Regions from separate parts of the Cytobacillus oceanisediminis genome, predicted to be linked through region 2. Evidence: riboswitches for the same ligand, from Rfam matches in the RefSeq annotation. Region 2 holds a riboswitch; the other holds the start of a gene.
The links. Region 2 has a riboswitch for S-adenosylmethionine ahead of IRB79_RS09385 (2,3-diketo-5-methylthiopentyl-1-phosphate enolase). Riboswitches for the same ligand answer to the same signal wherever they lie in the genome.
Positions count from the first base shown of each region.

Region 1 (5,374 bases), 2.1 Mb from region 2:
AAAGAATATAAGTAAGAGGGCTTTTCCAGAAATACGGGTGCCCCTCTTTGCACAAGTCCGAGTGAAACAAGCTGCAGCGCTTGCAGCCCTCCAGAAACAATAAGTATGGAGGAAGGAGATGCGAAGATTCCGTATGCTGCCAAATACTCACTGACTGCCTGTCTTAATGGCAAATACCCCTTTGGTTCCTCATAACCGAGTTCACACAATTCATCAGCAGCTTCCTTTAGAACTTTCTTCATCGTTTGCACAGGGAAAATTTCAGGGGAAAGCTCTCCTTTGCTGAGCTGTATAAAAGTGGGATCCATTTCTAAGTCATTAATTTCCTGAACGATCTTTTCGCTGGCTCTGTGTATCCCTGTATCGATATATTCACTCCAGTTGGCAGACTGCCTTGAAGCGAGCAGAGTCCATGTATTATTAATAACCTTAGTGCCAACCCCCGTTTTCCCTTCTATTAGTCCATCTGCAGCAAGTTCTTCCAGAGCAGTGATAATTGTGCTTCGGTTTACTCCAAACTCCTCAGCCAGTTTCCGCTGGCTTGGAATTTTACTTCCGATTGGCCATTCACCTTTGGAAATCTTTTCTTTAATAGTCTCAATAACTTGCTGATATTTTGGCAATTGTGTTGTATCCATCTATATAACCGCCTTCATGAAAATTGGCTGGTAAAATTCTTTCCTAATTGGTTGAGGACATTGTATCAGTTATTGACTATCATGAAAAGCAGCACAGATAATGGCTGGAAATGTTGATAAGGGGGATGAAATTGGCTCATAAAAAACTAATGATTATCGGGGCACATAGTTCTATCATCATTCTCTGGGCATCCGCATTCCCGGGAATTCGGGCTGGACTTGAATCGTACTCCCCTGAGCACCTTGCCCTTTTTAGACTTTTAGTAGGTTCCGCTGCACTTGGTGTCTTAGCACTGCTGACAAGGATGCGTCTTCCGGATATAAAAGATCTTCCTGCTATTTTTATACTTGGATTCCTTGGTTTTACGGTTTATCATACAGCACTCAACATTGGGGAAAAAACAGTAAGCGCCGGGCCGGCAAGCTTGATTGTATCAATGACTCCGATCTTTTCGGCTGCTTTGGCTGCTCTATTTTTAAGGGAAAGGTTTGGAAGGGTAAGGTGGACTGGTTCCGCAGTCAGTTTTGCGGGTGCCGCACTTATTTCGCTTGGTATAGGAGGCGGGCTTGAAATTCAAACCGGTATTTTATTCGTCCTGCTTGCTTCCATTTCAGAAAGCATCTATTTCGTGTTTCAGACTAAATATTTAAATAAATACGGATTTTTGTCATTTACATCATATACGGTATGGGCAGGGACTAGTTTTATGCTGATTTATCTTCCTGGGCTTGGTAATGAGATTTTTCATGCGTCGGCCGAATCCACTTTAAGTGTCCTCTATTTGGGGATTTTTCCAACGGTAATTCCATATATTGCCCTCGCTTTTCTTGCGTCCGTAGGAGGGGCTTCTGAAGCGACAAGCTCTCTTTACCTGACACCAGCAATAGCGTTTGTTATTGCGTGGATTTGGCTGGGAGAGGTGCCGGCTATGTTATCCATTGCGGGTGGTATGATCGCTCTGGCAGGTGTGATGATTATTCACCGTAAAGATAGCTCTATTAAAGTAACAGAAATTTATGAAAATGGGCCAAGTGAAAATATTTGAAAAATAATGATTGACATCCTTTTCTTTATGGTGGTAAAGTAATAAGCATATTAACAACCGAATAATAAAAATCTTCTTATCAAGAGAGGTTGAGGGACTGGCCCTATGACACCTCGGCAGCGGACAGCGTGTACCGTGCCAAATCCAGCAAGCATTGCTTGAAAGATAAGGAGAGGACCATTGATAAATGCTGCCCTCTTCTTTCTTTAGAAGAGGGTTTTTGTTTTACCCGGAAAATACAGCGGGATTCTATTCATAAACATATGAATAATTCTTATCGAGAGAAGCAGAGGGACCTGGCCCAATGAAGCTTCGGCAGCAGGCAGACTGCACTGTGCCAAATCCAGCAGGCGAAAGCCTGAAAGATAAGGAGAGGACTTCAAAAAACCTCTTCTGATGGAAGGGGTAAATTTCAGGATATAATTCTTAGTTTTTGCATAGGAATAATAAGATATAACTTTAGAAAAGGAGAGATGCTGAATGATAGAGTTTCAGAATTTAAAGAAAGTCTATGAAAGCGGAGGACAGCAGGTAGCTGCTTTAAATGGAATAGACTTAAAGATTAATAAGGGTGAGATTTTCGGTGTGATCGGCTTCAGCGGTGCGGGAAAGAGTTCTTTGATCCGTTGTGTCAATTGGCTGGAGAAGCCGACTTCAGGAAAGGTCATTGTCAGCGGACATGATCTGACGGCTTTATCTGTAAGAGAAATTCGCGAAGTGAAAAGAAACATCGGGATGGTCTTTCAGCATTTTAACCTTTTAAACTCGAAAACAGTGTTTGCCAATGTGGCGATGCCGCTCACACTGGCTAAGGTCCCTAAGGATGAAATAAAAAAGCGTGTCCAAGAACTATTAGAATTCGTGGGGCTTGCAGACAAGGCGAACAGCTATCCCGATCAGCTGTCAGGCGGTCAAAAGCAGCGGATCGGAATTGCCAGGGCGCTGGCGACCCAGCCTTCCATTCTATTATGTGATGAAGCGACTTCAGCTCTGGATCCGCAGACAACCAGCTCTATCCTGCAACTGCTGAAAAAAATAAATAAAGAATACAACATTACTATTCTGATCATTACACATGAAATGTCTGTAATCAGAGAGATCTGTGATCGTGTCGCTGTCATAGAGGCAGGAAAAATTATCGAAGAAGGAACCGTCTTTAATGTCTTTTCCTCACCAAATACACAAACAGCGAAAAACTTTGTCAGCACTGTCATGAATGATCAAATACCTGACTCCATTAAAGAAGTGATCGAAAGACAGCAAGGGCTTCAAAAGGTATTTAGAATCAACTTTGTTGGAAGTTCTGCCGGACAGCCGCTGCTCTCGCAGGTTGCCAAAAAGTTTAATATCGACTTCAACGTCCTGTTTGGAAATATTACTGAACTTCAGGGAACACCTTTTGGCAACCTGATTGTTGAATTCCAGGGTCCGGACAGTGAAATCAGACGTGCTATTCAGTACATCAGCCAGGAAAAAGTTTCAATAAAGGAAGTGACATCACGTGCTAGTTAATCAGGAAAAAATCATAGAAGCCTTAATCGAAACGGTCCAAATGGTGGCATTCTCATTGCTGTTTTCAGCTGTTATCGGACTGCCGCTTGGCATATTGCTTGTCGTGACAAGGAAAGGGCATCTGCTGGAAAACCTCGTTGTTTTTAACATCATAAACAGCATTATTAATATTTTCAGATCTGTTCCCTTCATCATTTTAATGGTAGCCATTATCCCAATTACCAGGCTTATTGTCGGAACATCGATTGGTACGGCTGCAGCCGTAGTGCCGCTGGTATTTTATGCCGGGCCCTATATTGCAAGATTAATAGAAAACTCATTGCTTGAGGTAGATCCGGGAGTCATAGAAGCTGCAGAAGCAATGGGTGCAACACCGGGCCAGATAATTATTAAATTCTTGATTCCGGAAGCACTCAGTTCGCTGGTATTAGGCTTTACAATTGCGACAATCGGATTGGTCGGAGCATCAGCCATGGCCGGGGCAGTCGGAGGCGGCGGGCTTGGTGACCTCGCCATTACCTACGGCTACCAGCGATTCGATACAACAGTCATGCTGATTACCGTTGCGATCTTAGTTGTCATGGTTCAGGGCCTGCAGTCATTCGGGAATATTTTATCCAAAAAAATCAGAAGAAGATAAATGAGGAGGAAATACATCATGAAAAAACTATTTTTAACATTTATTATTTTAGCATTGGCTGTGTTCACTGCAGCATGCTCAAGCACGACTGGCGGAGAAGAAACAAAGAAAATTAAATTAGGTGTCAGCGGTTCTGATACACGCATCTGGGACTTTATTGCAGAAAAGGCTGAAAAGGAAGGCATTGAAATTGAAGTTGTGACATTCTCTGACTATGTGCAGCCAAACGTTGCCCTTGCAGAAGGCGATCTTGATGTGAATGCATTCCAAACAGTCGCTTATTTTGACACTTTTATTAAAGAGCATAATATGGATCTTACCCCAATAGCGACAACTGTATTAGCACCAATGGGTCTTTATTCTGAAAAAGTAAAATCTGTAGAAGACATTCCGGAAGGCGGCAAAATTGCCATTCCAAATGATGCTTCAAATGGCGGAAGAGCCCTTCTTTTACTGGAGGAAGCCGGGCTGATCAAATTGTCCGAGGACTATGACGGAAACCTGGACTTGAATAAAATCGTTGAAAATCCGAAGAACCTTGAATTTGTAGAAATGGTATCAGCGCAGACACCGCGTGCACTTCCGGATGTCTCTGCTTCTGTAATCAATAACGGAATTGCTGTAGATGCAGGCTTTAACCCAACTAAGGATTCAGTTTTTATTGAAAGCGAAACCGCTACTCCGTATGTAAATATCATTGCTGTCAGAACAGAAGACAAGGATAACAAAACGCTTAAGAGAATTGCTGAACTTTACCAGGAAGATGATGTAGCTGATTTCATCACGAAAGAATATGACGGAAGCATGATTCCGACTTTCATTCCTTTAAGTGATATTGGCTGGTAATTAATTTATAAAGGAGGAACAATGATGACTGCACCTGTAAAAGCACTATCCGAACTGAAAGAAGCAATCAAGGAGAATGTTGATGATAAAAAAGAACTTTACCTTTCCACAAGCCACCAGATCCATGCAAACCCGGAAATAGGAAATGAGGAGTTTTTTGCCTCGGGCTTACTTTCAGGCATCCTTGAGAAGGAAGGGTTTGAAGTAGAGCGAGCAGTGGCGGGGCATGAAACAGCTTTCCTGGCCCGGAAAAAATCTGATAAGCCGGGGCCGTCCATTGCATTCCTTGCAGAATATGATGCCCTTCCCGGGTTGGGCCATGGATGCGGTCACAATATCATAGGAACGACAAGTGTGGCAGCAGCCATTGCATTGAGCAAGGTCATTGACGAGACCGGTGGAGAAGCAGTAGTATTTGGAACCCCGGCAGAAGAAGGCGGGCCAAATGGAAGTGCAAAAGGAAGCTTTGTGAAGTATGGCTTGCTTGAAGGCGTTGATGCCGCCCTTATGGTTCATCCGTCAAACCATACCCGCCTGACCAGTTCATCACTGGCAGTAGATCCGCTTGACTTCGAGTTTATCGGCAAGCCTGCCCATGCGGCAGCTTCACCGGAGGAAGGAATCAATGCCCTTGATGCAGTTATTCAGCTGTTTAACGGAATAAATGCTTTACGCCAGCAGTTAAAGGATGA
Region 1 covers NZ_CP065511.1:5,045,373-5,050,746, reverse strand. Annotated here, with positions in the region: gene IRB79_RS25495 (MocR-like pyridoxine biosynthesis transcription factor PdxR) at 1-638, opposite strand, end outside; gene IRB79_RS25490 (DMT family transporter) at 770-1,684, shown strand; SAM riboswitch class I at 1,758-1,856, shown strand; SAM riboswitch class I at 1,956-2,056, shown strand; gene IRB79_RS25485 (methionine ABC transporter ATP-binding protein) at 2,165-3,196, shown strand; gene IRB79_RS25480 (methionine ABC transporter permease) at 3,237-3,836, shown strand; gene IRB79_RS25475 (MetQ/NlpA family ABC transporter substrate-binding protein) at 3,855-4,682, shown strand; gene IRB79_RS25470 (M20 family metallopeptidase) at 4,707-5,374, shown strand, end outside.
Region 1: linked by a shared signal. The riboswitch ahead of IRB79_RS25485 (methionine ABC transporter ATP-binding protein) and the one ahead of IRB79_RS09385 (2,3-diketo-5-methylthiopentyl-1-phosphate enolase) in region 2 are both predicted to bind S-adenosylmethionine.

Region 2 (5,374 bases):
AGGGCCTTTGCACGGTCAGGCGATAGCGGGGAAGCTTGGCTTAACCCCGCCAACTATTACCCATCATTTAAATAAACTAAGGGAAATAAACCTCGTTTATCAGAGAAGAGATAAAAATACTGTTTATTTCTATTTAAATGAATCCGTACTGAAACATCAGTCAGGTGTTCTTGCGAAATTGGCAGATAAAGAGGAGGTTAAGAAAATGGAAGAACAAAATATAGAAAGCCAGAAGGTTATTGAAAATTTCTTCACCAGAGATGGAAAGCTTAAGAATATACCTGCACAGAGAAAGAAGAAACTCATGGTTTTTGAGCATCTAATCAAAGGGTTGAAAATGGGAAAAAAATATGAAGAAAAAGAGCTCAACGAATATATTAAACAGTATCATGAAGACTATGCTACGATACGCAGAGAATTTATTATTAATCATTATATGTACAGGGAAAATGGCATTTATGAATTAAATCCTCCAGAAATGTGGGCGAAAATAGAAGGGTAAAGAAGACAGGGCCCTAGTCAGGGCCCTGTATGCTATTAGCGGTAAAAATCCGGTTTGCGGTCAGTAAAAATCGGAATCATGCTGCGGACTTCTTTCACTATATCCAGGTCTATCTCAGCATGCAGGATTTCTTCAGTTTCAGAACCTTCAGCAAGTACTTCTCCCCAGGGATCTATAATCATCGAATGGCCTGCAAAGACATTGTCAGGATCTGAGCCAGAGCGGTTGCATGCAATTACATAGCACTGGTTTTCAATGGCACGTGCAATTAAAAGCGCCCGCCAATGTGCCAGCCGGGCCAATGGCCATTCTGCTACTACAAATAAAGCTTCTGCACCTTCCGCTGTATGGGTCCGCACCCACTCAGGAAAACGGATATCATAACAAATCATCCCTGCAAACTTCCTGTTTTCCAGAGAAAATACTCCCTTGGCTGTCCCTCCTTTCAGATAGAGATGTTCATTCATAAGCTTGAATAAGTGCAGCTTGCTGTATTCATGTATGAAGTCACCATTGTTATCTACAATCAGCAAAGTATTGTAAATGCCTTCGGGTGTTTTCTTTGCAACAGATCCGCCAATCAGATGAACCCGGTTGTTCTGTGCGGCCTCTTTTAAAAAAACTAGTGCTGACCCGGCAGCCTGGTCTGCAATTTCACCCAATCTGGTCAAATCATAGCCTGTAGTCCAAAGTTCCGGCAGTACAATAACATCCGGAGTAGCATTAAGCGCCTTTTTAATCATGGTTTCGGCTGTTTTAAAATTCTCCTCAGGTTTCCCAAATGCAATATCCATTTGCAAACAGGCAATCTTTAATTTCATAAAACTCCCCCGCAATCATCTTATCCTTATGGTAAAATTAGTCCGATAGATGGAAATTTTCAAAATTTTACTTTACAACTTACCATTTACGTTATATCATTTGTGACTATATTTTCAATCTTTTTTTTAAGCAGGTGAACAATTTGGTAAATTATCCGCAATCAGATCTTTTAAAAAGTCTGCCTAAACAGTTTTTTGCATCTTTGACAGCCAAAGTGGGAAAAAAACTCGAACAAGGTTATGATGTCATCAATCTTGGACAGGGAAATCCTGATCTGCCTACCCCAGAGCATATTGTCAAGAGTCTTCAAAGTGCGGCCGTAAATCCGCAAAACCATAAATATTCTCCTTTCCAGGGCTTCCCGTTTTTAAAAAAGGCTGCTGCAGACTTTTATAAAAGGGAATTTGATGTTGAATTGGATCCCGGAACCGAAATAGCCATCCTTTTTGGTGGTAAATCCGGCCTGGTTGAAATCCCTCAATGCCTTTTAAACCCTGGGGACAGCATATTGGTTCCGGACCCGGGATATCCTGATTATTGGTCAGGTGTTGCACTTGCCAAAGCAAAAATGGTGACAATGCCTCTAAGAGAAGAAAATAATTTCTTGCCAGTTTACAGTGAATTGTCAGCAGACCAGCTAAATACAGCCAAACTGATGTTCCTTAATTACCCAAATAATCCGACTGGAGCAGTGGCAAACAAGGATTTTTTTCAGGAAACAGTTGATTTGAGCCGAAGTCATGGCATTTGCATCGTCCATGATTTTGCATATGGCGGTATTGGTTTTGACGGCAAAAAGCCTGAAAGTTTTCTTCAGGCAGAAGGGGCAAAAGAGGTCGGAATTGAAATTTATACTCTTTCAAAAACCTTTAATATGGCAGGCTGGAGAGTTGGATTTGCAGCTGGAAATGCAAGTGTCATCTCAGCACTGAATCTTATGCAGGATCATCTATACGTCAGCTTGTTTGGTGCTGTTCAGGAAGCTGCAGCAGCTGCTCTGTCAGGACCCCAGGATTGTGTTAATGAATTGAATTCCATATACCAATCCAGACGGAATACATTCATCTCTGGCCTGAGGGAAATTGGCTGGGATGTACAAGCTCCTAAAGGCTCCTTTTTTGCATGGCTCAAGGTCCCTGAACAATTTACATCGGAAGAGTTTGCTGACTATCTCTTGGACAAAGCGCATATTGCGGTTGCACCTGGCATCGGATTTGGTGATTTTGGAGAAGGGTATGTGAGAGCTGGTTTGCTGACATCTGAGGATAGACTTAAAGAAGCGGTGGCCCGAATACAAAAATTAGATTTATTTTAATTTTTTTCATAATTCAATTGACAAAAACACGAAGCACTGTCATAATTCTAATTAAATTTTAATTCTAAATTAACTGAATACTCATTTCGTTTTCTTATCAAGAGCAGGCGGAGGGACTAGCCCTATGAAGCCCGGCAACCGACTTATACCTGAGCACGGTGCTAAATCTTGCAGCTTATAGCTGAAAGATAAGAAGATGTTAGATTGCTATGCTAACCTCTTCTTATTTGAAGAGGTTTTTTATTGTTCTCATTCTTTGATTTTTGAAAGGAAGAATATACATGAGTGAAATTATTGCAACGTATCTGATTCATGATGAAAAACATAACCCGGAGAAAAAGGCCGGGGAGATCGCTTTAGGCTTAACGGTCGGGTCATGGACCCATTTGCCCGAACTTGAAAAACAGCAGCTGGAAAAGCATAAAGGCAGGGTCGTTTCTGTTGAAGACCTTATTAAAGATGAAGAAAGAAAGGAAACAGCCGCAGTCATTAAGATTGCCTATCCCACTGTTAATTTCAGTCCGGATTTACCGGCAATATTAACAACAGTCTTTGGAAAACTGTCATTGGACGGAAAGATTAAATTGTTAGATTTACAGTTTTCCAATGAACTTAAAAGCTTTTTCCCCGGGCCTCGATTCGGGATTGACGGACTGAGGGAAAAACTGAATGTATATGACAGACCCCTTCTGATGAGCATCTTCAAAGGGGTGCTCGGCAAAGACATGGATTTTTTAACTTCGCAGCTGAGGGAACAGGCCCTAGGGGGCATCGACCTTGTAAAAGATGATGAAATTCTATTTGAAAACCGCCTTACACCTTTTGAAGCCCGGATAACCGAAGGCAAAGAAGTGCTAAGGCAGGTTTATGAGGAAACAGGCCACCGTACCCTATATGCTGTAAATTTAACAGGCAGGTCTTTTGAATTAAAAGATAAGGCAAGGAAGGCATCCAGACTTGGTGCAGATCTTCTTCTGTTCAATGTATTCTCTTATGGGCTCGATGTTTTGCAGTCATTAAGAGAAGATGATGAGATTGGGCTGCCTATCATGGCACATCCTGCAGTTAGTGGAGCTCTTTCTGCTTCAAGTGTTTATGGGATTTCCTATCCTTTGCTTTTAGGCAAACTCCTCAGGTATGCAGGTGCAGACTTGTCTCTATTCCCTTCCCCTTATGGATCGGTTGCCCTTGAAAAAACTCAGGCATTATCAATTGGGGATGCTCTGACTAAGAATGATTTCTGCAAAAGAACCTTTCCGGTTCCATCAGCCGGCATCCATCCGGGTCTTGTGCCTCTGCTTTTCGAAGACTTCGGAATAGACAGTGTAATCAATGCCGGAGGCGGCGTACATGGGCATCCGGATGGGGCAAGAGGAGGCGGTTTGGCATTCCGCCAGGCAATTGATTTAATTTTAAAGGGGGCTTCTTTGACAGATGCTCCATCAAACTTCCCTGAATTAAAAAAAGCGATTGATCTGTGGGGGTACAAAGAGGTGGCTGTAAAGAATGGCTAAAATAGCGGTTTTTTGTGATTTTGATGGAACTATTACCGAAAATGATAACATCATTCATATCATGAAGCACTTTGCTCCTTCCCAATGGGAAGGGATAAAAAATCAAGTTCTGGGACAGGAAATTTCCATTCAAGAAGGAGTAGGAAAGATGTTTTCCCTTCTCCCAAGCAGTCTGAAAGATGATATCACCGATTTCATCTTGGAAAATGCGAGAGTAAGAGAGGGATTTCAGCCATTTATCGATTATCTGGCAAAAGAAAATATACCGCTTTATATAGTCAGCGGAGGAATAGATTTTTTTGTGGCTCCTGTACTGGATAAGTATGGACCCTTTGAAGAGGTGTTCTGCAATAGTTCTGATTTTAGCGGTGATACAATTAAAATCTTATGGCCCCATAGCTGCGATGAAAATTGCAATAATAATTGCGGCTGCTGCAAGCCTTCCATTATGAGGAAACTAGAAGGTGAGGACACCTTTAAAGTGGTGGTCGGAGATTCAGTAACTGATCTGGAGGCTGCAAAACAGGCAGACTTTGTCATAGCAAGAGACCTGCTCCTGGAGAAAAGCAAAGAGATGAACCTTAATCATTGTGCCTTTGAATCGTTCTATGATTGCATTGAGCTTTTAAAAAGATTAAATGAGGTGAGGGTATGAGCAGACTTGAGGAAAAATGGAATGAGCTTGCAGATATTAAGGATGAGCTCGCAGAAAGGGACTGGTTTATGGGAACGAGCGGAAATCTGGCCATTAAGGTCAGCGGACGTCCCCTTCAATTCCTCGTAACAGCAAGCGGAAAGGATAAAAGGAAACGCACTGATGAAGACTTTCTCCTTGTTGATGAATTCGGACACCCGGCAGGGGAAACACAACTAAAGCCATCCGCTGAAACACTTCTGCATACTGAGATATATAGAAGAACAAAAGCTGAATGCAGTCTTCATGTACATACAGTAGATAATAATGTCATCTCAGAAATTTATGGTGATCAGGAGGCAGTAACATTTAAAGGGCAAGAGCTGATTAAAGCATTTGATAAATGGGAGGAAGATGCTGTTCTTGAGATTCCGATTATTCCGAATCATGCACATATTCCCACGCTGGCTAAGTGTTTTTCTTCCCATATACATGAAGATGCAGGTGCTGTTTTAATAAGAAATCATGGAATTACGGTATGGGGCAAAACCTCCTTTGAGGCTAAAAAGATCCTTGAGGCTTCAGAG
Region 2 covers NZ_CP065511.1:1,821,855-1,827,228, forward strand. Annotated here, with positions in the region: gene IRB79_RS09370 (DUF2087 domain-containing protein) at 1-502, shown strand, start outside; gene IRB79_RS09375 (carbon-nitrogen family hydrolase) at 538-1,323, opposite strand; gene IRB79_RS09380 (pyridoxal phosphate-dependent aminotransferase) at 1,467-2,639, shown strand; SAM riboswitch class I at 2,731-2,834, shown strand; gene IRB79_RS09385 (2,3-diketo-5-methylthiopentyl-1-phosphate enolase) at 2,921-4,153, shown strand; gene IRB79_RS09390 (2-hydroxy-3-keto-5-methylthiopentenyl-1-phosphate phosphatase) at 4,146-4,808, shown strand; gene IRB79_RS09395 (methylthioribulose 1-phosphate dehydratase) at 4,805-5,374, shown strand, end outside.